One region of the Lysinibacillus sp. COL-1 genome, then DNA from elsewhere that is predicted to be linked to it. Evidence: predicted binding sites of a transcription regulator. Region 1 holds the regulator's gene; the other holds the start of a gene.

Region 1 (12,630 bases):
TCACTAATATATTTCACCATCGACAAGTCATGTGCAATAAAAAGATAGGTCAATCCACGTTCCTTTTGTAACTTTTTCAGTAGATTCACTATTTGTGCCTGGATGGACACGTCCAACGCAGAAATAGGTTCATCTGCAATGATGAGCTCAGGTTCTACAGCAAGAGCACGTGCAATACCAATCCTCTGACGTTGTCCACCACTAAGCTCGTGAGGATAACGGTTTGCATACTCCTTTGTTAATCCTACTATTTTTAATAGCTCATATATTTTGGGCTTCCATTCACTTTTTGGTACTTCATGGATGGCCAATCCTTCTGCAATAATATCCGCTATTTTCATACGCGGATTAAGGGAAGAATAGGGATCTTGGAAAATCATTTGCACCTTGCTATTGAAAGTTAGTTTGTCTTTTTTTGTTTGATTGTCATTGATATTACGACCATCAACGTGAATTTCTCCGCTAGTAATCGAATTGAGTCCAATTATGGAACGTCCAGTTGTAGATTTACCACATCCTGATTCTCCCACTAGACCAAAAATTTCTCCTTTATAAATATCGAACGTAATGCCATCAACAGCTTTATTAACAGTGTTTTTTCCTAAAGAAAAGTGCTGCTTGACCTCCTTTAATGATAAATATGGATGTTCTTTATCGAATACAGTGGGTGCTTTACTTTTCTCTTGCTGTACCTGTGTAGGCTGTTGATGAATCGGTACTATTTTAGGTGCGTGTTTATGCAATAACCAAGTTGCTGCGAAATGAGTGTCGCTTATTTGAAACATCGGTGGCTCCTCTATAAAGTCAATTTTCAATGCATGTTTATTACGAGCTGCAAAGGCATCTCCAGTAGGTGGCTGAAGCAGGTTTGGTGGTGTTCCTGGAATGGCATACAATGAATTGGTATCAATATCTGGATTAGGCATGGCTGCAAGTAGGCCTTGTGTATAAGGATGTTGACAATGATAAAAAATTTCATCAACTAAGCCAATTTCAATTATTTTTCCAGCATACATAACAGCAACACGATCAGCCATTTTGGCGACAACACCTAAATCATGGGTAATAAAGATAATCGATAAATTCATTTTTTGTTGTATGTTTTTTAGTAATTCTAAAATTTGTGCTTGGATCGAAACATCTAGTGCTGTAGTAGGCTCATCGGCAATAATGATGCGCGGCTCACAAGCTAGCGCCATGGCAATCACTATTCGTTGGCGCATCCCTCCAGAAAATTGGTGTGGGTACTGTTTATATCGTTTATCAGCTTCTTTAATACCGACTAGTTGCAATAGTTCTATAACACGGTTAGTAATTTGTTGGCCACGTAAAGTTGTATGTTTCTTTATACTTTCTGCTATTTGGCGACCAATCGTCATCGTAGGGTTTAAAGCAGTCATTGGATCTTGAAATATCATGGCTATTTCAGCTCCACGAATTGCTCGGATTTTTTGCTCACTGCAAGTAAAAATATTATGTCCGTTATATAAAATGTGTCCACTTTTTAATATCGTTGTCTCAGTTGGATTGAGGCGAAGAAGGCTTTTAGAAGTAACTGATTTTCCTGAGCCAGACTCGCCTACAATGGCTAAGGTTTCACCTTCAAATAAATCAAATGATATGTTGCGTACTGCTTGTACCTCACCGTTGTATGTGTTGAATGAGACACTTAAATTTTTCACTTCTAATATTTTTTTCATTTAGAGCATCTCCTTATTTACGAGTTTTTGGATCGAATGCATCACGCAGTCCATCCCCGAGTAAATTAAAGCTAATCATAATCAAACTAATGACAATAGATGAAACAATCATGCCATGTGGATAAATTCGTAGTAATTTATACGAATCATTGACAATTGTTCCTAAAGAAGCTGTTGGAGGCTGTAGCCCTAATCCGATGAAGCTTAATAATGCTTCCGTGAAAATGGCTCCTGGAATAGTAAACGTAGTTGCAACAATAATTGGCCCAAGTGTGTTGGGAATTAAATGCTTCCAAATGAGACGTTGGTTACTAGCACCAAGTGTTCGTGAAGCAAGCACATATTCATATGATTTTAACTTCAATATTTGTGCTCGAACAATTCGAGCCATACTGATCCAGCCTACAATCACCATTGCAATCGTAATCGAAATAATCCCTGGCTTTAAAATAAGAATCAGAAGTATGTTCACAATTAGGCCAGGGATACCAACTAACACTTCAATAATACGTTGCATGATATTATCTGTCCGACCACCATAAAATGCTGAGACAGCCCCATAGGCAACCCCTATAATGAGATCGATGGTTGCTGCTAAAAAAGCAATATAAAGAGAAATTCGTGTTCCTTCCCATATACGCGTCCAAAGATCTCGACCTAATTCATCTGTACCAAACCAAAAATATTCTGCAATCCCTTTTGCTTCATATTGGTCTACGCCTCGGCTATCAACACCATTCAAGCCTAAGAAAGAAATATTCTCAAGGACAGGAATTTTTGGAGGTAAATTAGTGCGCGCAATATTTTGTTCATCATAACCGTGGCTATTCATAAAAGGGCCGAAAATGGCAAGTAATAGAACGACGATAATAGTACATAACCCAACAATAGCTGCTTTATTTTTCCGCAAACCACGCCATGCATCTTGCCAAAATGATTGCTCAGGACGATAGGTGATATCATCCGTAATATCAGTTTGCGATGCATATTCAAATAACTCCTTTGAATAGCTCTTAGTTATACCTTCTGTTAATTTTATAGTCATGCCCTATCGCCTCCTGTCACACGGATTCGGGGATCAATCAACCCGTATAAAATATCGATGATTAAAATAACGGTTACAAATAGCACCGCATAAAAAATAGTTGTTCCCATAATTAGCTGATAATCGTTGGTAATAATAGAATTAACAAACTGCTCACCTAAACCTGGAATACTGAATATCTTTTCAATAACAAGTGAACCAGTAATAGTGTTAACAGTTAACGGACCAATAATAGTCACGATTGGAATCATGGCATTTCGAATACCATGTTTTGTAATGATAAAAGGATTTGATAATCCTTTGGCTTTTGCGGTTAAGATGTATTCTTGACTAAGTACTTCTAGCATTTCAATACGCGTGAAACGAGCAATTGTAGCAACTACTCCAACTGCTAAAGCAATCGTTGGTAAAATAGAATATTCAAAGCCATTCCAAAAGGCAATGGGTAGCCAGCCTAGTTTAACGCCAACCCAATATTGTAGAAAGCCTGCAAAGACAAACGATGGAATCGATATACCTAGTACGGCTAGTATTGTGGCTCCATAGTCAATAATAGTGTTGTGTTTTAGAGCCGCTATAATTCCTAATAAAAGCCCAATAATTGTTCCCACGATAATGGCTTGAAAGCCCAAAATTGCCGATGCACCGATACGTTCCTGAATAATTTTAGTCACTGGTCGATTATCAAAGACAAAAGAAACTCCTAAATCTCCTTGTACAAGATTCGTTAAATAAATGCCAAATTGCACAGGAACAGGCTTGTCTAACCCATATTTTTTGTAAAGTAGCTCTTTTTGAGACTCTGGAAGACGCTCATCATTAAATGGTGAACCTGGCAAAGCTTTCATTAATAAAAATGACAGTAGAATAATAATAAAAAGGGTAATGATCATATAACCAATTCGTGTAAATATGTACCGAACCATGGCACCAACCTCCTACTAAATAGTGTTGTTAAAACTATTAATTTATTTGCAAGATCGATGCCAATTGCAAGAAATTATGTGAAGAAAAAATATGAAAATATATATTGCATAGCTTTTTACTATATGATATATTTATAAATGTCTTAAAGAGGTCCCGTGGTGTAGCGGTTAACATGCCTGCCTGTCACGCAGGAGATCGCCGGTTCGATCCCGGTCGGGACCGCCATTTAAAATTGATATGATCGCTCTTATGTACTGCTACAGTCATAAGAGCTTTTTTTATTTAATAATGATTTTCTTTCAACTTAGCATTTGAGCATGAAATGCATTCAAGCTTATGTTGAAATTGTGAAAGCATCATTTTATAAAGACCCAGTTCATAGGGTAGAAACATAGAGGCTAAAAGCTTTACAATTTCTGAAGCCTTTATGACCAACCTCCCATTGGTTTTAATAAAATAACATCTATTGCCCTAAATAACGCCTCTACTGCTACTAAAAAATCACCCAATCCCAGTGAAGTTAATTGAATTATTGACATGAGCCTAACTTATTGCATATTTTTAACATTATCTAAAAATAGTAAAAATTACCGATAAATGAGGGCGTTTTTATAAGGTAAAATGAGATATGTTTCTAAAATAAAAATTAGGGGTAAAAATTTAGAAGTAATCGGATTGGCTACGGAGGTGTTTATATGAGCAAAGACCATTTCTTAAAACGTCTTTATTTACCTTTGCTTATTGGTTCCATGATTATGATGGTAGGCTGTGGAGATCCTATTATAGAGATTGAAGAAGCAAATACGTATCACTGGCAAAAAAATATGAACGAAGTAGAATTTGAGAAATTAAAAAATGATATGTCATATATTGAGGTAGTAGAGACAGCAGGCGGCGCAGGTAAAAAGGTTAAAAATAATGAATATCGTTGGAATGATGAAACCCTGTTGACTCAGGCTTATATAGTGAAATTTAAGGATGATAAATTAATTGCTAAAGAGATCATAGCTGTAAAAGGTCATTCCAATAGATAGTTGACACGTCTTCATAAGAGAAGACGTGTTTTTGTTTGCATTTAGGTTACCTAACTATTGTCATCACAGAACAGGGCTTTTTAACAAGCACAATCAAAGCAGGTATAATTGATATTGGATGCTTTGAACATTTTCGTTAGTTTAGGTAAACTAGAGGTAATGTAGTGATGAGAGGAAAAAAGAATATGTATGAAATAATCATGAATTCAGTTGATGATACAGAACGTTTCGCCATTAAACTTGCCAATATACTAGAAGCTCAAGATACGATTACATTAGAAGGGGATCTAGGTGCTGGCAAGACAACATTTACGAAAGCCTTGGCAAAGGGACTTGGGGTCAAACGAACAGTCAACAGTCCAACATTTACGATTGTTAAGCAGTATGAGGGGAGATTACCGTTTAATCATTTAGATGTGTATAGGTTAGCAGAAAGTGATGAAGACCTAGGCTGGGATGAGCTGTTTTATGGAGATGCAGTTTCAGTGGTCGAATGGGCGCATTTAATTGAACAGGATTTGCCACAGGATCGCTTAGCGATAGAGATTTACCGAATCGGAGAAAATGAACGACGCTTTGTGTTAATACCTCGTGGAGAACGCTATGAGGCACTATGTGAGGAGCTAATGAAATGATTTGGTTAGGAATAGAAACAGCAAATACACCACTCTCCATTGCAGTTGTGAAGGATGGCAAAGTGGTGGCCGAGATGGTACAAAACATAAAATTAACGCATTCTGCAGGTGCAATGCCGGCGATTGAAGAAATCTTGGCACGAATAGGTTTAAAACCGAATGACTTGGATGTGATTGCAGTGTCTGAAGGGCCAGGTTCTTATACAGGTGTTCGTATAGGCGTGACATTAGCAAAAACCCTAGCATGGACATTACAGAAGCCTTTAGTTGGTGTATCTAGCTTAAAGACATTGGCTGCTAATGCTGCTCTTTACAACGGATTGATTTGTCCAATTATTGATGCTAGAAGAGGCAATGTCTACACAGCTGTTTATCAGGGCGAGACATTAGAGGCCCTTGTGGAGGATCATCATGTACATATTGATGATTTATTAGTGCGTTTAAAGGCATTAGAGGCGCCTATTCTATTTGTAGGAACAGATGTTGATATATTTTGGGAGAATATTGAGCAGGTGCTTGGTGATACAGCAGTACGTGCACCATTTAGTTTTGACTTGCCACGCGCAACGGAAGTCATTCGTGTAGCAACGAAATTAGAGTTACCTAGAGTCGAAGCTATCCATCACTTTGTTCCACAATATAAACGGATTGCAGAAGCTGAGGCGAACTGGCTGAAAGAACAGAAGGAGAAGGAACATGAGTAGGAATGTAACTTATCGTAAAATGGTTTCTGACGATGTGCCAACGGTTTATGAAATTGAAGTGACTTCATTTCCAGTGCCATGGACGTTAGATTCCTTTTACTACGAAGTGCATGAAAATCAGTATGCGCATTATGTGCTGGCTATAGATGAAAATGACAGTATTATTGGTTTTTGTGGGATGTGGATGGTCATAGATGCAGCTCAAATTACAAATGTAGCTGTTATTGAGGAGGCACGTGGCCGAGGGATAGGCGAGGGGTTAATGCGTGAGGCGATGCAAATAGCTCGTTTACATGGAATGGAGGTCATGACGTTAGAGGTACGTGTAACAAATATGGTTGCACAAAATCTCTATCGCAAGCTTCAATTCCAAGATGGTGGCATACGGAAAGGCTATTATACTGATAACGGGGAGGATGCCCTTGTCATGTGGGTGAATTTATAATGAATAATGGATTGATATTAGCAATAGAATCAAGTTGTGATGAAACAGCTGCAGCGATTATTCGAAATGGTCATGAAATTGTGTCGAATGTTGTGGCTTCTCAAATAGAAAGTCATAAGCGATTTGGTGGGGTTGTACCTGAAATTGCATCACGTCATCATGTTGAACAAATTACAGTAGTAATAGAAGAAGCACTGGCACAAGCTAATTTAAAGCCAGCCGATTTAGATGCAGTTGCTGTTACAGAGGGCCCAGGTCTTGTAGGGGCATTATTGATTGGCATTAACGCAGCTAAGGCTTTTGCTTTTGCTAACAGCTTGCCGATTGTTGGCGTCCACCATATTGCAGGACATATTTATGCCAATGCACTTGTTCAGCCAATGGAATTTCCTTTGTTGGCACTTGTCGTATCAGGTGGTCATACAGAGCTTGTTTATATGAAGGAACATGGCTCCTTTGAGGTCATTGGTGAAACACGAGATGATGCAGCTGGTGAAGCCTATGATAAAGTGGCACGCGTTTTAAACTTACCTTATCCAGGTGGACCACGTATTGATCAGCTTGCTCATGAGGGTGAAGAGGCTGTTCCTTTTCCAAGAGTTTGGTTAGAGGAGGGTTCTTATGATTTTAGCTTTAGTGGCTTAAAATCAGCAGTCATCAATTATAAACACAATATGGATCAACGAGGCGAAGCTATTTCGCCAGCAGCCGTTGCTAAAGGTTTTCAGGAAAGTGTTGTCGAAGTACTGACAGCGAAAACATTGCGTGCTGCTCGCGAATATCAGGTGAAGCAGGTCATAGCAGCTGGTGGTGTAGCAGCGAATAAAGGTCTGCGAAGCGCTTTAGAGGCTGTATTTGCCGAGGAAGGCATCCCATTTTTTGTACCACCACTCAAATTGTGTACAGATAATGCGGCAATGATTGGAGCAGCAGCCATGCCAATGTTTGAGGCGGGGGTTCGAGGAAACTTAATGATGAATGGACGTCCAGGGATGGAGTTAAAATCTTGGGTGTAGCAGTAAATGAAGGAGGTATCTTATTGAAGATATCTCTTTTTTTGATTGTCGAAAATTTGTTGATAAAAAATGAACGTTGCGAAGAGAATAATAATATTCAACACGTTAATTGACAAATTTTTCAGAAAATTATCCACAGGTAATGGAGCGAAATAAGTACCGAACACGCGTACTTATGCACAATATGTTGATAACTTGTGCATAACTTGTGATTATTCAATATATAGTAGCATGTTTTACAAGGGATGATGTGGATAAAATAATTTTTGATTGTGGACAATGTGGAAAACTCTGTTGATATGTTGGTATTACTAGATTTATAGTGTGTATAAAACTGTGGGCACTTTTTGTCGAAAAATAGCACTTGACCAATATATATGAAAAACAAAGGTGTGTAAAGAAAAAAGCCATGCGGCGAGGCACATGGCTTAAAATCAGTAACTACATATTCATATTTTCAAGTTCCTCATTTAGCTCTAACCATTCTAATTCCAATCGCTCATGCTGTTCTTTAGCAGTAGCTAATTCGTCTTGAAGCTGTGAAATTTTTTCGTGATCCGTGAAAATTGCAGGGTCACAGAGAGCTTCCTCGAGCCTATCAATGCTAGCTGTCGTTTCTTGCATCTTCACTTCTAGTTCTTCAATAGTACGTCTAATTTGACGTTCGCGTTTTTTTGCCTCTTTATCAATTTTAGAGGTAGAAGTCTTATCAGGTAGGTCTTGCTGTACTTGTAGTTGGGAGGCAGCCTTCATTTGCGCTAGCTCCAACAGTTCCTGTTTTTTCTCTACATAATAATCATAGTCACCTAAATATTCAAATGACCCAGTTCCAGACAACTCCACCACTTTCGTTGTGATACGATTAATGAAGTAGCGGTCATGGGAGACAAATAGAAGCGTTCCAGGATAATCAATCAGTGCATTTTCCAGAACCTCTTTACTATCTAAGTCTAGATGGTTTGTAGGCTCGTCGAGAATTAAAAAATTGGCCTTTTGCATCATTAATTTTGACAGTGCAAGGCGTGCTTTTTCACCACCTGATAAAGAGGATACGGTTTTATCCACATCTTCTCCACTAAATAGGAAGCGTCCTAAGACAGTGCGAATATCTTTTTCATTCATGAGCGGCCATTCATCCCATAGCTCTTTCAAGACACTTTTATTGCTTGAAAGCTTTGCTTGCTCTTGATCATAATAGCCAATTTGTACATTAGTACCATAACGAATAGCACCTGCAAGAGGTGTTAAATCTTTCACAATTGTTTTTAATAATGTTGATTTACCAACCCCATTTGGTCCAACAAGGGCTATCCGATCCTCGCGAAAGGTGCGCAGGTTAATACCACTAGATATTAGCTGATCATCATAGCCGATTGTTAAATCATCAACGGATAAAACATCATTACCACTTTGACGTTCGATAGTAAAACCAAAACTAGCGGATTTCTCATCACCATCTGGCGATTCCATCCACTCAGTTCGTTCAAGCATTTTACGTCGACTTTGTGCCATTTTTGTTGTAGAGGCACGTGCAATATTCTTTTGGATAAAATCCTCTAGCTTGGCCTTTTCATCTTGCTGACGCTCAAAAAGTTTGACATCGCGTTCATAGGTTTTAGCCTTTTCATCTAAATAAGCACTGTAATTGCCTGTATATTTTGTAACACGATGACGTGACACCTCGTAGACAATGGAAACGACTTGGTCTAAGAAGTAGCGGTCATGGGAAACAATTAAAATAGCTCCTTCATAGCTCTTTAAATAAGATTCCAACCAAGATAATGTTTCGATATCTAAATGGTTCGTAGGCTCATCGAGAATTAAAAGGTCTGGTTTACTAAGTAAAAGCTTAGCCAGTGCTAAACGTGTGCGTTGTCCACCAGATAGTGAGCTAATGGGTTTATCATAGTCTTCGAGATAGAACTGCATTCCATGAAGCACTGAACGTATGTCCGATTCATATTGATAGCCGCCAGCATCCTTAAAAGTATGCTGTAGTTGATCGTATTCCGACATAACTTTCGCATACAGAGTGGAATTTTCGTAAACGGTAGGATCAGCCATCTGCTGTTCGAGCGAGCGGAGCGTTTGTTCTTGAGCTAAAAGCGGTTCGAAAATGGTCATCATTTCATCCCAAATAGTTAACGTAGAATTTAATCCAGCATGTTGCTCTAAATAGCCAACCTGAACGCCCTTTGGGATAATGATATCCCCAGAGTCATAGGACATTTGACCAGCGATTATTTTTAATAAAGTCGATTTACCTGCACCGTTTCGCCCTACTAAGGCAACGCGATCACGGTGTTGAACTTCTAATTTAACACCACTTAAAATTTCATCTGCAAGAAAGGATTTAGTTAGTTGATTGACCTGTAAAACAATCATTCTTGACACCTCAATTCTACCTTAGTGTAATGGATGAACGATTTGCATGCAATGTAGGTGCTTTACTTATTCCTAGCAGTCATGTAAGATTGAAACGATTTCTTTTTAGTTAGTTGCGTACAAAGCGCCATTAACTAAAGAGAAATACGCTAGTGGATTGCAAAAATGTTGTATATAGTTAAGGATAAATGTATTAAAATTAGTAGTTAAATACAGTAAAATTGATTGAGGTTCATCATAAGGAGGAGAAAGTTTGAAACAAGAATTAAAAATCCCACAAGCCACTACAAAAAGACTTCCTCTTTACTATCGATTTATTCAAAACTTTGCACAAGAAGGTATGGAACGTATTTCGTCGAAGGAACTGAGTGAAGCGATGAAAATAGATTCTGCAACGATTCGCCGTGATTTTTCTTATTTTGGCGCTCTTGGTAAAAAGGGCTATGGCTATGATGTGCAGCATTTATTACAATTTTTTAGCCAGACGCTTGATCAACATGAAGCGACAAAAGTAGCGTTAATTGGCGTGGGGAATTTGGGCAGTGCATTATTAAAATATAATTTTCAAAAAAACCATAATACACATATTGTCGTAGCATTCGATTCTAAAGCACCGAAGGATGGCAAAATGATTAGTAATATTCCTGTTTTTCATCCAGATTTGCTGGAGGAGAAGTATGCTGAATACGGTGCAGAGCTTGCGATTTTAACCGTTTCACCACGCTCCGCACAAAAAATGGCGGATCGTTTAGCAGCAATGAATGCAAAAGGTATTTTAAACTTTACACCAGAACGGTTAACAGTACCAGATAGAATGCAGCTCTTAACCATTGATTTATCGGTAGAATTGCAAGCGCTTATCTATTTAATTCGTAATCAGGAAGTGTGAAAATAATACATATTTTTAAGTGTAATTCACCATTTCTGTCAAATAATATTTTTTAATAAAATGCGGGTAAACCTATGAGAGAGACGAAAAACTTTCACATATAATTAGTTAGCAAAATGGCGAAATATGCGTTAAAATGATGGATATAAAGAGGAGGTGGCTGTAATGGGTGGAATTGGTCCTATGAGCCTCATTATTATCGGAATTGTCGCGTTATTAATTTTTGGCCCTAAGAAGTTACCAGAGCTTGGTAAGGCATTTGGTTCAACACTACGTGAATTCAAAAATGCTACTAAAGGTTTAGCCGACGAAGATGATGATGACAAGAAAAAGAAAGAACTAGATAAGTAAGTTAGGATGTTTGAGGAATGAATCCAAAAGATCTAACTGTCATTGAGCATATAGAAGAATTAAGAAAACGGCTGTTCATTGTTGCCGTTTTCTTTGTTCTCGCTATGGCTGGCGGCTTTTTCGTCGCAAAGCCGCTTGTTAAATACCTTCAAATGACTGGAGCAAAATATAATATTGAGCTTCATGCATTTGACGTAGTCACACCACTTGCAATTTATATCCAAGTTGTTTTTATAATTGCCTTTATTCTTTCATCGCCAGTGTTGATGTATCAATTGTGGTCGTTTATTAGCCCTGGATTAAGAGAAGTAGAACGTAAAGCCACTCTAAGCTATATACCATATTCATTTCTATTGTTTATTGCAGGGTTATCTTTTTCGTACTTTTTACTCTTCCCGTATGTCATAAAATTCATGATGAATTTATCGAATGATTTGGAGATACAGCAAACCATTGGTATACATGAGTATTTTACATTTTTGTTTAAGCTTACAATACCTTTTGGTTTTCTATTCCAGTTACCGATTGTTGTTTTATTCTTTTCGCGAATTGGTATATTAAGTCCAGATTTACTAATTCGAATTCGTAAATATTCATACTTTGGTTTATTTGTATGTGCAGCGATTATTGCACCGCCTGAGTTGGCGTCACATTTAATGGTTTCTGTGCCATTGTTTATCTTGTATGAAATTAGTATTATGATTTCTCGGATTGGTTATAAGAAATATCTTAAATCAGAGGAAATTCGTTTAAAAGAAGAACAGGAAGCGGAGCAAAAGCGTCAGATTGAAGAGGCGCTTGAGCAGCAACGACGACAAATAGAAGAATTGAATCAACAGTAATAGATAAAGCTCGGTGCCCTCAATGGGACACCGAGCTTTTGTGTTCTAATTCCGCTTTACGATGACTTTACAAAAAATTATTGCATTTTTTCTAGTTCTTGAAGAAACTTTTGCAATGGCTCTGCATAGAATTGTACAAGTGTCACAAATCCATTAAGCATAACGTGTGCGATAATAGAAGTCCAAATGCGTTTTGTTTTGTGATATAAAAAGGCAAATATTAAGCCACAAATGGTATAAAGCAAGATATGCGAGAAGTCGAAGTGGATAATCGCAAAGAATATGGCACTTACTATAGCCGCCACCCAGAAATTTGTTGTTTGGACAAGCGAGCCAAATATGACTCTGCGGAAGACGAATTCTTCTAAAATAGGCCCAAATACAACAATCGCTAATATAGCAACGGGAGCACCTTGAGCTATAGCGACGATATCTGCGGTATTTTGGGAACCTCCTTCGATACCGAAAACAGCCATCTCAATAGCGGCACCAATCATTTGACCAAAGAACACGAGGAAGAAACCGAAGATTCCCCAAACAATTGTAAGAGGGATCGTTTCCTTTTTTCCTTGATAAATGTTCCAAAAGGATTTATCACGAGATGTTAGGATTAAGCTTAAAATGAGCGCAATAGCAAAACTAAGGGCAATATACCAG
Region 2 (12,630 bases), 120 kb from region 1:
CTACATTGCTACCATAATGCTGTGTTAAAAATTTAGCCTCTTCTTCGGATAAGCCTAATTTTTTGCCTAATCTTGTATGGTCATGTAAGAAGGCATATAATTTCTTTGAACCGCCAATGTCACCACCAGAAATTGGTATTTTTTTTGTTGTACATGGAGAAGATTGAATGCCAAATTGTTGCTCTAGTTCCTGTGCAATCGTATTTAATACCGTTTCAGCCATTTTACGGTAGCCTGTTAATTTCCCACCTGCAATTGTTACAAGTCCTGATGGTGATACCCACACTTCATCCTTACGAGAAATTTCAGACGGATTTTTTCCGTCCTCATGAATCAACGGACGCACACCTGCCCAGCTTGATTCAATATCCGCATCTGTCACCTTTACATTTGGGAACATATAACGAATCGCGTTCATTATATAATCGCGATCCTCTTGATAAATATCCATATTACGAGCATCGCCCTCATAGAACGTATCTGTTGTTCCTACATAGGTCTTACCTTGACGAGGAATGGCAAATACCATACGACCATCAGGTGTATCAAAATAAACAGCTTGTTTTAATGGGAATTTTGATTCATCAAAAACAATATGCACACCTTTTGATAAAATTAAATGCTTACCTGCCTGCTTCCCTTCAATTGTGCGCACATCATCCACCCATGGACCAGCAGCATTAACCACTGCCTTTGCACGAATATCGATTGTACGGTCTGTTATTAAATCCTTTGCTACAATGCCATTGATTTTTCGCTGTTCATTATATAAGAAGTTTTCGGCTTTCATATAATTAATTAATGTTGCACCTTTTTCAATCGCTGCCTTCGCTACCTCAATCGTTAAACGAGCATCATCCGTACGGTATTCCACATACATACCACCGCCAAGTAATCCCTTTATTTTCACTAATGGCTCCTTCTCAACGGTTTCAACTGCATTTAACATATAACGACGCTCAGCACGTCTGACTCCTGCTAAAAAATCATAGACACGCAAGCCAAGATTTGTAGAGTATTTTCCAAATGTCCCGCCCTTATGAAAAGGTAACAGCATCCAAACAGGTGTTGTCACATGTGGACCATTTTCATAAACAATGGCACGTTCCTTTCCTAACTCTGCTACCTCTTTTATTTCAAATTGCTTTAAATAGCGTAAACCGCCATGTACTAATTTTGTTGAACGGCTAGAGGTACCTGCTGCAAAATCCTGCATTTCCACTAATGCTACAGAAAGACCGCGAGCAATAGCATCTAGTGCAATACCACACCCTGTAATGCCCCCACCAATTACTAATAAATCATACTCCCTGCCTTGTAGTTCCTCCATTGTTTGTTGTCGTTGTATCGCAGAAGCTGTACTCATATTTTATTTCCTCCCTCATCATTTTAAAGATAAAAAAAGACCATCAAAAGCATATGTACACTAGGTACATACGTTTTCAATGGTCTCTCAGTTACTCAAACCTGCTATTAACTTACTTTTTATTGTAATATGCACATTCGAAAAAGGCAAGTTTATGTTTTAGCAGTATACTGTTATGTGAAGAAATATGCGCTACGAAAGTAGCTTCACATGCCTAAACAAAAACGTTTTTTAGCAAAAGATGATAGTCTCTACTGTTCATTTGAAACTTAATAAACATTTGATCGTAAATATATTAAAAAATTGTAACGGTTAAAAAGGATTGAGAATTTATGAAGGATTGGTGGCAAAGAAGAAAAGGCAAGAAGTACCACAGCGGTTATACATTTTTAGATCTCATTTTTGATGTACTCGTTTGGATACCTGAACTCATTCTCTTGCCTTTTAGAGTCCTTTTCTGGTTACTTAGAGGCATAGGGAGATTGATTGGTGATGTATTTGATTTTGTCTAAAAAATGCTGTTTGCTTATAAAGGTTAAAATAAATAGGAAGATTCATTTGTAGCCTTTATACCAGAAAAAAAGCAAGAGTAAGGAGTCGATATTGCTTACTCCTGCCCTTGCTTTTTATGAATTATGCTCCATTCTTACCAGCTAACAGGTCACTCCATATTATTTGCTTCAAAGTTATCTAGCAATGCACGCACTTCATCTGTTGATTTCGTGTTCATCAATTGGCTTCTTAATTCACCAGCTCCACGGAATCCTTTGACATAAATTTTGAAAAAGCGGTGAAGCCCTGTGATGGAACGTGGTAGTACTTCCGCATATTGATCTTGCAGATCGAGCTGCAGTCTTAAAAGATCAAGATACTCTTTACTGCTATGCTCTTTTGGCTCTTTTTCAAAAGCAAACGGATTTTTAAAAATACCTCGCCCAATCATCACGCCATCAATACCATATTGTTCAGCTAGCTGCAGTCCCGTTTGACGGTCAGGAATATCTCCATTGATTGTTAGTAGCGTATTTGGTGCAATACGGTCACGTAATTTTTTGATTTCCGGAATAAGCTCCCAATGCGCATCTACTAAGCTCATTTCCTTTCTTGTTCGTAGATGAATCGAAAGGTTCGCTATATCTTGTTGTAAAATATGTGTTAGCCACTCCTCCCACTCATTTATCTCCTTATAGCCAAGACGGGTTTTCACACTGACAGGCAATCCACCCGCTTTTGCTGCTTGAATCAATTCTGCCGCGACATCTGGACGGAGAATAAGGCCACTCCCTTTTCCTCTTGATGCCACATTCGGTACAGGGCAACCCATATTAATATCAATGCCTTTAAAACCGAGCTCTGCCATACCAATACTCATTTGACGGAAATAGTCGGGATTATCCCCCCAAATATGTGCCACCATTGGCTGCTCATCTTCTGTAAAAGTCAAACGGCCACGTACACTTTTCTGTCCCTCTGGATGACAATAGCTATCCGAATTTGTAAACTCTGTAAAAAATACATCCGGCCGACCCGCTTCATTTACTACATGTCGAAAAACAACATCTGTCACATCTTCCATTGGTGCCAGCACAAAAAATGGTCGTGGTAAATCACGCCAAAAATTATCTATCATGTTAAACCCAAATCCTCTCACTATGAATAAAACTCTATACTTTCAGTCCAAAATATAAAGCTCAATTTTACATTTATATCATGCCCAATAACTTTTTGAAAATCAGTCACGTTTATTATATCGAAAATGTTCTTAAATGGTAATTGTCTAAATAGAAAGCAGATAGTATAGATTTCTCTACACCATCTGCTTTTCTACTCTACTAACGTTAGCCAAGCAACCGCTTCACAATGCGTCGAATGCGGGAACATGTCTACTGGCTGAATTTCCTGTGTTTGATAGCCGCCATCCTCCAAAATGCGAAGGTCACGTGCTAGTGTAGCTGGGTTACAGGATACATAGACCACTCGCTTTGGTTGTTGCTCTAAAATGGTTTTTAAAAGTGCTTCATCACAGCCCTTACGTGGTGGATCAACTACCAGTACGTCTGCTTCCTTTCCTTCCTTATACCATCTTGGTATAACTTCCTCAGCTGGGCCGGCCTCAAAATAAGTATTTGAAAAACTATTTAGGACCGCGTTACGTTTGGCATCTTCTATCGCTTGTGGGACAATTTCAACCCCCATGACTGCCTTTGCTTTTTGTGCCAGGAATAAAGAGATGGTACCAATGCCACAATAAGCATCAATCACTCGTTCATCCCCTTGCAAGTTAGCATAATCAAGTGCTTGTTTATAGAGGACCTCTGTTTGCTCTGGGTTGACTTGATAGAAGGAACGAGCTGAAATCTCAAAACGTACATCGCCAATTGTATCAATAATGATGTCCTTGCCCCAAAGATTGATGGTATCATCACCAAAAATCACATTGGTTTTTTCATTATTCACATTTTGCATAATCGACGTAACGTTCGGAACTAATCTTTGAATCACTGCAACGGCTGCCTCTTTTTGTGGGAACTTTTTCTTTTTTGTTACAAGGACAACCATGACCTCACCTGTTGCTCGTGCTTTACGAATGACAACGTGTCGCAGCATTCCTTCGTGTGTATGCTCATTGTAAGGGCGAATTCCTATCGCCGTTAATTCCTTTTTCAAGCCTGCAAGAATGGCGTCCGCTTCTCCTGTTTGAATTAAGCAACGATCCATATCTACAATGCTATGCGTTTTTGTTTTATAAAAACCTGCAATCGCTTGTCCTTCTTCATTTACAGAGAAGGGGATTTGCGCTTTATTACGGTAATGCCAAGGCTCTTCCATTCCTTTTACAGGAAGAACAGGTGCATTAATTTTACCAATGCGCTGCATCACATTGCGCACCATATTTTCTTTCCACTTTAACTGCCCCTCATAGGATAAATGCTGTAGTTGACAGCCGCCACATTGCTTGAAATAATCACAGGGTGCTACTACTCGATCTGAAGATGGCTTAATAATATCTACAACTTTTGCAAAGCCATAATTTTTCAAGGTTTTCATCACATGTATTTCAGCTGTTTCGTTCGGAAGTGCGCCTTGTATAAATAGTGGGTAGCCATCAACCTTTGCGACGCCATTGCCATCATGTGTTAAATCTTCTATATAAACTGAAAGTCGATCATTTTTTTTCACGGGTGCTGACATTCGTACATCCTCCATTTCAATCTCCTTATTGTAGCATGTGTTGGCGAATGAAAAAAGAACAAGACTTGCCCGTTATATTGTTCTCCTCACTAACTTGAAAAAAGAGCCGCTATTCGCGACTCTTTTCTTGCTCTTTTGTAATATGATAATCCCTTGGTGCCCACCAAAATGCACACAAGATCCCAAGAATGACGACAATAAAAGGTGCATAAAAAATTAAGAAACTTTGCATACCTTGATTTCCTCCTATGCGTGATTGTCTTCTTTTCCTGTCACATAGTTTTTATTGAACAAGAATAGTTTCATCAATAAATAGAGTGAAGGAAGAAGAAGGCACAGCCCTAAAATAAATGCGATGACTAAAGCAACCGCCATTTGTGTGCTTGTAAAACTATCATAAATTGTTAAATACGGATACAGTAAGTATGGATATTGTGCTATCCCATATGCAAAGAAGGCTACAGCAAATTGAGCAATAAGAAGCCCAACTGCAAGTCCGTACTTTTTACGCATGGCAATGAGCATGACTGTAATAATAAATAAGACAGCTGAAATCGCAAACATCCACCATAAATTCACCATGTGACTATAACTTTCTGGGTTAATGGATTTCATTTCATACATAATGCCCAGTGCACTAATCATTAACGGTGCTGCCCAAACAAGTGCATATTTTCGCATCAGTTTAGTCGCTTCTACGTCATTTGCTTTATGAGCATACCACGTTAAAAATACGGCTGAAATATACAGCACAGCAGCGATGCTCAGTACCACAATGCTCCAAGCAAATGGACTTGTATATAAAGTCCAGTAGTTTAGCACAGGTTGCCCATCAATCAGATCAACATAGCCTCCACCAGCAATGGCAAAAACAACAGATAAGGAAGCGGGAATTAATAAACCTGCCACACCGTATGTCAGCGTATACCCTATATGTCCTCGCGTGCCATACGATTCAAAGGCATAGTAGGAGCCACGAATTGCTAACAGTACAAGCGAAATACTGACTGGCACAAGTAAAATCGTTCCGTAATAAAAAGCAGTTTGTGGGAAAAATCCAACGATCCCTACGAAGAAGAATACTAAAAAGACATTGGTTACTTCCCAGACAGGCGATAAATAACGTTTAATAATATTTGTTAAAATATGATTTTTACCAATTAGTAGGCTATAAGCGTTGAAGAAGCCTGCACCAAAATCAATGGATGCGACAATGACATAGCCAAATAGAAAAATCCATAATACGGAAATACCTAATACCTCTAACGTCATAGGATGTCACCGCCTTTTTCAGAGTGGCGATCTTCAATTTCACGCTCGATTGGATTCTTTTTAAACATTCGAACCAAGACGACAATACTTCCTACCGCTAATACTGCATATACACCTGCAAACAACAACAGCATTAAATCCACATGATCACTCGTTGTGGCTCCTTCTGGTGTTCGCATCAAACCATAAAGAATCCATGGTTGACGTCCAACCTCTGCAAGCCACCAGCCTGCTTCGATGGCGATGATTGACAGAGGTCCTCCCGCAACAATAATCCATCGATACCACCGTGAATGTATAAACTGCCAGCCCCGTGCTTTCCCTACAACATACAGTAATGAAACTAGCACCATAAACATACCTATAGAAACCATGATATCAAAGAGATAATGAATATAGAGTGGTGGTAAATCCTCCTCCGCAAATTGATCTAAGCCAATTACCTCTGCGTTAGGATTAAAATGTGCAAGAATGCTCAAAGCATACGGAATTTTAATGGCGTATTTTACTTCTTCTCCATCTAATACACCAAATAATACAAGCGATGCTTTACCCTCTGTTTCAAAATGCCATTCTGCAGCGGCTAGTTTTTCGGGTTGATATTCAGCTAAGTATTTTCCTGAAAAATCTCCAATTACAGCAGCAGCTATGGAGAAAATTAAGCCAATTTTCATAAGTAAAAGCAAGGATTTTTTATGGTATACATGCTTAGAGCCTTTTAACATTCTGTATCCCGCAATAGCTGCTAGTACAAATGCTGATGTCATATACGCTGTCACAAGTACATGCGCTACCTTTGTCGGCATGGCTGGGTTAAACATCGCTAAAAAAGGTTGAATATTGACAAGTTCTCCGTCTACAATATCAAATCCTTGTGGTGCATTCATAAAAGCATTAACAATTGTAATGAAGACCGCTGACATCGACGCTCCAACAGCGACAGGAATTAATAGTAGCATATGTTTTTTCTGACTATCAAAGCGGTCCCATGTATATAAATAGATCCCTAAAAATATAGCTTCAAAGAAAAATGCAAACGTTTCCATAAACAGTGGTAATGCAATCGTTTGACCAGCAAGTTGCATAAAGTTAGGCCACAATAATGAAAGCTGTAAGCCAATGGCAGTTCCTGTTACAACACCTACGGCCACAGTAATAACAAAACCACGCGCCCAACGTCTCGCCATTAAGATATAATGCTCATCATTCTTTTTATACCCAGTCCATTGAGCAATCATAATCATCAACGGAACACCTACACCAATCGTTGCATAAATAATATGGAACGATAATGTTAACTCCGTTAATGCTCGACTCCAAAAGACTGCTGATTCATTAATCATCTCATTGCCCCCCTAACTTCCAAATATTCTTCCAAGAATGGAAAGTAGCATAATAATTGCAACACCAAAACTTATCCATATAAGTTTCTTTTCTTGTGACTTATACAAAGGCAACACTTCCTTTCCCTTATCCATACCCCCATTTTCCACTATTACAACGAATAAAACCTTAATAACGGACCGAAATTTCAGGCTATTATTAAGGTTTCAAATTTTGTTCAACTAATATACGCACATTTGCCAAACATTTTTCTAAATTCATTCACAATCTAAGTTCTAAAGATGAAATTGTATAATTTAGTCCATTCCAATTTAATAAAGCAAGCAATCGGATTAAGTAGGTTTTCAGAGATTCTTATGTGGCACAGTTCTGGTTTTCGGCTCTATTGGGAAGGTTAACTTTGGGAGTGTGGGGGGGGTAGATATTTTTGGGAGTGGTGAAGCTTTTCTCTTTAGGGGACTTCCTAATATGCAGATCCCTTACTTTTATAAGTACGATCAGATAGAATCCAAAAAGCTCATCCAACTAAAATAGGATGAGCTTTTTGGATTGATTAAATACGGTCTTCTTCTCGAATATCTGCAAGTGGGACAAAGATTTCAATGTGACGCTTCAGATTTTCAAATGTAGCCGGTGCGTCTCCGCCATATTCGCCATCTAGGTTAAGATGGACTTCGTTTTCAGTCGTGACTTTGACAACGCTGGCTTTTTTATAAATGACACGATCGTCATTTAAATGTTCGCCTCGTAATGCCATAGCAGCTAGTTGAATAAACTCTGGAAGGCTTACTTTTTTCAGTACTATTACTGTAAAGTAACCATCATTAATACTCGCATCAGGGGCAAGTTTTTCAAAGCCACCTACTGAATTCGTTAAACCACATAGGAACATCATGGCGTCCCCATCAAATACTTCGCCATCATATTCAATACGCATATGGGAAGCTTTGATGGATGGAATCATTTCTACTGCCTTTACATAATAGGCTAACTGACCAAGCATTGTTTTCATTTTACTTGGTACTTCATAAGTGAGTTCTGTAATGCGTCCCCCAGCAGCAATATTAATGAAATAGCGTTCGCCATTTAAGAGACCCACGTCCACTGGTAATGTGTCGCCTTGAATTATAATGTCTACAGCCTCATCAATATTTCGAGGAATATGCACAGCACGGGCAAAATCATTTGTAGTGCCCATCGGAATTAGACCAACTTTCGGACGGTTTTCAAATGGACTTACACCTGAAACAACTTCATTTAATGTGCCATCTCCACCAACTGCGATGATGATATCAAAACCACGCTCTACCGCATTTTTTGCTGCAAGCGTTGCATCTCCCTCACATGTTGTTGCATGACAGGATGTCTCATAGCCTGCTACCTCTAGTTTTTCCAACACCTCTGGTAGATGTTTCTTAAATACTTCGCGTCCAGATGTAGGATTATAAATGATTCTTGCTCGTTTCATAACATACCTTCCTGCTTCATAAGATTCTATTTCATTCAACGAAATTCTACGTTGAAATGTTGCAATGCTCTTGTTATTTTTGTAATGCGTTTGTTACCTGTTTTTTGAAGTCCTCATAGACATACGTCCAGTAAGTTGAGTTCGAGATATTTTCCTCTCGAATTTCTGCATAAAGAGCTTTTTGAGCTTCTTCAAATGTTGGATCTTCTTTATCTGGTAAACTCGCTCGTTTCGTTACGACTAACTCTTGTAATTCAGGCGCACGTGGTCCCCATTTTCCTACAACCTCACCTGCATCATCTAACAACAGATAAATCGGGATAGCACGACCACCGTTTGTTAAATAACGATCAATTAACTCTGTATCAGCATCGCGAAAAACGGTACGCATTTCTAACCCTGCCGCTTCAGCAACACGACGAATAATAGGATTGTTTAACATAGCGTCTCCGCACCAATCTTCTGTAATGGTTAAAATTTTTGGCTGCTTATCTTTTAGTAATTCGATGAAGCCATCGTTTGTTGGCACTTCAAAACCATCATAAATACGGAAGCTCTCTTCTTTCAACGTCGTCATGTTCTCCATATATTGTTGTATCGAAATAGCTTCTTGAAAATATTGTTGTTCAGTTTTCATTGGCTCGTCCCCCTTATTATTGTCTATTCTATATTTTGCTATGAATACTCTTTTTAAACAACTATTAAGTGTTATAAATTGCAAATTAGTTACATTTTTGAAAATTAATAGCCGAGGGAGCAATAAAGCTCTCTCGGCTATTATGTTACAACGAGTATTATCGTTTGGCAATTTCTTGTTGTAATAATTTATTAACCATTGGAGGGTTGGCTTGACCTTTTGTTGCCTTCATAATTTGACCAACTAAGAAGCCAATCGCACGATCTTTACCATTTTTAAAGTCTTCGATAGATTGTGCATTGTTATCTAAAACTTCTGTTACGATGGCTAGTAGTGCACCTTCATCGGAAATTTGAACTAAACCTTTCGCCTTCACAATATCCTGTGCAGAACCACCGTTTTCTACTAATTCAGCAAATACTTTTTTACCGATCTTAGAAGAAATTGTTCCGTCAGTGATCAATTTCACCATCTCAGCAAGGTTTTCTGGTGTTAGTGCAGTATCTTTAAGGTCTTTTTGTTCCGCATTTAAGTAAGCTGAAACATCACCCATTAGCCAGTTAGCAGAAAGTTTCGCATCTGCACCGTTCACAATCATTGCCTCGAAGAAGTCTGAGATTTCTTTAGAAATAACAAGAACTCCTGCATCATATGGTGTTAAGCCTAATTCTTCTACATAACGTTTTTTACGAGCATCTGGAAGCTCAGGAATTTCTGATTTCACTCTCTCTAGCCATGCATCATCAATCGAAAGACGAACTAAGTCTGGCTCTGGGAAGTAACGGTAATCATCTGTTCCCTCTTTCACACGCATTAAAATTGTTTTACCTGTTTTTTCATCGAAACGACGTGTTTCTTGCTCAATAATACCGCCTGATAATAATACATCTGCTTGACGTAATTCCTCATGCTCTAAACCACGACGAACATAGTTGAAGGAGTTCAGGTTTTTAAGCTCCGTTTTTGTGCCAAATTCTTCTTGACCATACGGACGAAGAGAAATGTTGGCATCACAACGTAATGAGCCTTCTTCCATCTTACAATCAGATACGTCTGTATATTGAATAATTGATTTTAATTTTTCTAGGTAAGCATATGCTTCGTTTGGTGTACGAATGTCTGGCTCAGAAACAATCTCAACAAGTGGTGTACCTTGACGGTTAAAGTCAACTAATGAGTGATCCCCAGCATGTGAAAGTTTACCAGCATCTTCTTCCATATGAAGACGTGTAATACCGATACGTTTTGTATAGCCGTCTACTTCAATATCGATCCAGCCGTTTTTACCGATTGGTTTATCAAATTGTGAAATTTGATAAGCTTTCGGATTATCTGGATAGAAGTAGTTTTTACGGTCAAATTTTGTTTCTTGTTCGATTTCCATATTAAGTGCAAGTGCAGCACGCATTGCGAAATCTACTACATTTTTGTTAAGGACTGGTAGGACACCAGGGTACCCTAAATCAATTACTGTTGTATTTGTATTTGGTTCAGCACCAAAATGAGCTGGTGCTGGTGAGAAGATTTTTGAGTTTGTTTTCAACTCAACGTGTACTTCTAAACCAATGACTGTTTCAAAGTTCATGTTATTTTCCCTCCCACATTTGAGGAACTTGTTTATGGAACTCTGTTGCTTGTTCAAAAGCATGAGCTACACGGTAAATAGTTGCTTCATCGAAGTATTTACCAATAATTTGTAAACCAAGTGGTAGTCCGTTTTCAAAGCCACATGGAATTGAAATAGCAGGTACTCCAGCTAAGTTCATCGGGATTGTTAAAATATCGTTCGCATACATTGTCATCGGATCATCGACGTTTTCACCAATTTTAAATGCTGGTGTTGGGGATGTAGGCCCAATGATAACATCAAAGTCTTCAAATACTTTGTCGTAGTCTGCTTTGATAAGTGTACGTGCTTGTTGCGCTTTTTTATAATACGCATCATACGTGCCGGCACTTAGTGAGTAAGTTCCAAGCATGATGCGGCGTTTTACTTCATCACCAAAACCTTGTGCACGTGTTTCTTTATAAAGGTCCATCAAATTTGTAACATTTTCTGCACGGAAACCATAACGGATACCATCGAAACGAGATAAGTTAGAAGACGCTTCAGATGAAGAAAGGATATAGTATGCAGCAAGTGCATATTTTGAATGAGGAAGTGATACTTCTTCTACAGTAGCACCTAGGCCTTTTAATACCTCTAATGCAGTAAGCACTGATTGACGTGCTGCTTCGCCAACACCTTCACCAAGGAATTCTTTCGGTACAGCAATACGTAAGCCTTTTACATCACCAGTAAGCGCTGCAGCGTAATTTGGTACCTCTACGTTTGCCGATGTAGAATCATTTGGATCTAAGCCTGCGATGGCTTCTAATAATAGCGCATTATCTTCAACGTTGCGTGTAATTGGTCCAATTTGATCTAAAGAAGAGGCAAATGCAACTAGACCAAAACGAGATACACGACCATATGTAGGCTTCATCCCTACAACACCACAGTAAGCTGCTGGTTGACGGATTGAACCACCTGTATCTGAACCAAGAGAGAATGGTACTTCACCTGCTGCTACTGCTGCTGCAGATGCACCTGAAGATCCCCCTGGTACGTGGTTTAAGTTCCATGGATTTTTTGTTGTTTTATAGTATGAGTTTTCGTTAGAAGAACCCATTGCAAACTCGTCCATGTTTAATTTACCCACTGTAATCATGCCAGCTTCACGTAACTTATTGACAACAGTGGCATCATAAATTGGCATAAAGCCTTCTAGAATTTTAGAGGCACAAGTTGTTTCTAAACCTTCTGTTACGATGTTGTCTTTCACACCGATTGGAAGACCAAACAGTGGTCCACGCTCTTCAAATGGGACTTTATCCATTTCAGCAGCTTGTGCAGTTGCTTTTTCTTCGTTTGAAGCAAGGAATGCTTGTACATCGCTGTCAAGCTTTGCAATACGCTCGTATGCTTCTTTCGTTAAGTCAGCGATTGATAAGTTACCTGCTTTCATTTCCGCTTGTAACTCCTTAGCTGAACGTTCAAATAACGTCATGAGGAATCCTCCTATGTTTTAGTATTACATGATAGCTGGTACTTTTACTTGACCATCTTCTTGTTCTTTTACGTTTAACATCATTACTTCACGGTCTAAACCTTTTACAGCTACGTCTTCACGCATTACATTCACTAGTGGTAAAACGTGAGTTGTTGGTTCAACATTCGTTGTATCTAGCTCATTTAACTGCTCCGCAAAGTCTGTAATTTTTCCAAGCTGTTCAGCAAATTTCTCTGCTTCTTCTTCTGTAATAGCAAGACGTGCTAAATTTGCCACGTGCTTTACTTCTTCTTTTGTT

The links. The regulator Rex, encoded in region 1, represses fermentation and respiration genes when NADH is low (regulators of the CRP and FNR family bind a similar motif). The targets are predictions, from matches to a motif close to TTGTGAAATATTTCACAA.
Region 2: AC6BKE_RS06550 (cytochrome ubiquinol oxidase subunit I) is a predicted target of Rex. The motif match lies at 7,424-7,441, and genes of this name have one in related genera.

What each region holds. Positions count from the first base shown of each region.
Region 1 is NZ_JCAWSJ010000003.1:327,219-339,848, forward strand. Features, by position in the region: gene AC6BKE_RS06010 (ABC transporter ATP-binding protein) at 1-1,700, opposite strand, end outside; gene opp3C (oligopeptide ABC transporter permease) at 1,714-2,745, opposite strand; gene opp3b (oligopeptide ABC transporter permease) at 2,742-3,671, opposite strand; tRNA gene AC6BKE_RS06025 (tRNA-Asp) at 3,822-3,897, shown strand; gene AC6BKE_RS06030 (hypothetical protein) at 4,368-4,706, shown strand; gene tsaE (tRNA (adenosine(37)-N6)-threonylcarbamoyltransferase complex ATPase subunit type 1 TsaE) at 4,892-5,341, shown strand; gene tsaB (tRNA (adenosine(37)-N6)-threonylcarbamoyltransferase complex dimerization subunit type 1 TsaB) at 5,338-6,045, shown strand; gene rimI (ribosomal protein S18-alanine N-acetyltransferase) at 6,038-6,490, shown strand; gene tsaD (tRNA (adenosine(37)-N6)-threonylcarbamoyltransferase complex transferase subunit TsaD) at 6,490-7,506, shown strand; gene AC6BKE_RS06055 (ABC transporter ATP-binding protein) at 7,948-9,891, opposite strand; gene AC6BKE_RS06060 (redox-sensing transcriptional repressor Rex) at 10,145-10,780, shown strand; gene AC6BKE_RS06065 (twin-arginine translocase TatA/TatE family subunit) at 10,946-11,131, shown strand; gene tatC (twin-arginine translocase subunit TatC) at 11,149-11,973, shown strand; gene AC6BKE_RS06075 (CPBP family intramembrane glutamic endopeptidase) at 12,051-12,630, opposite strand, start outside.
Region 2 is NZ_JCAWSJ010000003.1:448,890-461,519, reverse strand. Features, by position in the region: gene AC6BKE_RS06580 (glycerol-3-phosphate dehydrogenase/oxidase) at 1-1,366, opposite strand, end outside; gene AC6BKE_RS06575 (hypothetical protein) at 1,699-1,878, shown strand; gene AC6BKE_RS06570 (tRNA dihydrouridine synthase) at 2,028-2,996, opposite strand; gene rlmD (23S rRNA (uracil(1939)-C(5))-methyltransferase RlmD) at 3,191-4,558, opposite strand; gene cydS (cytochrome bd oxidase small subunit CydS family protein) at 4,668-4,790, opposite strand; gene AC6BKE_RS06555 (cytochrome d ubiquinol oxidase subunit II) at 4,805-5,830, opposite strand; gene AC6BKE_RS06550 (cytochrome ubiquinol oxidase subunit I) at 5,827-7,173, opposite strand; gene AC6BKE_RS06545 (diacylglycerol kinase) at 7,728-8,642, opposite strand; gene AC6BKE_RS06540 (thioredoxin family protein) at 8,716-9,279, opposite strand; gene gatB (Asp-tRNA(Asn)/Glu-tRNA(Gln) amidotransferase subunit GatB) at 9,437-10,864, opposite strand; gene gatA (Asp-tRNA(Asn)/Glu-tRNA(Gln) amidotransferase subunit GatA) at 10,866-12,329, opposite strand; gene gatC (Asp-tRNA(Asn)/Glu-tRNA(Gln) amidotransferase subunit GatC) at 12,354-12,630, opposite strand, start outside.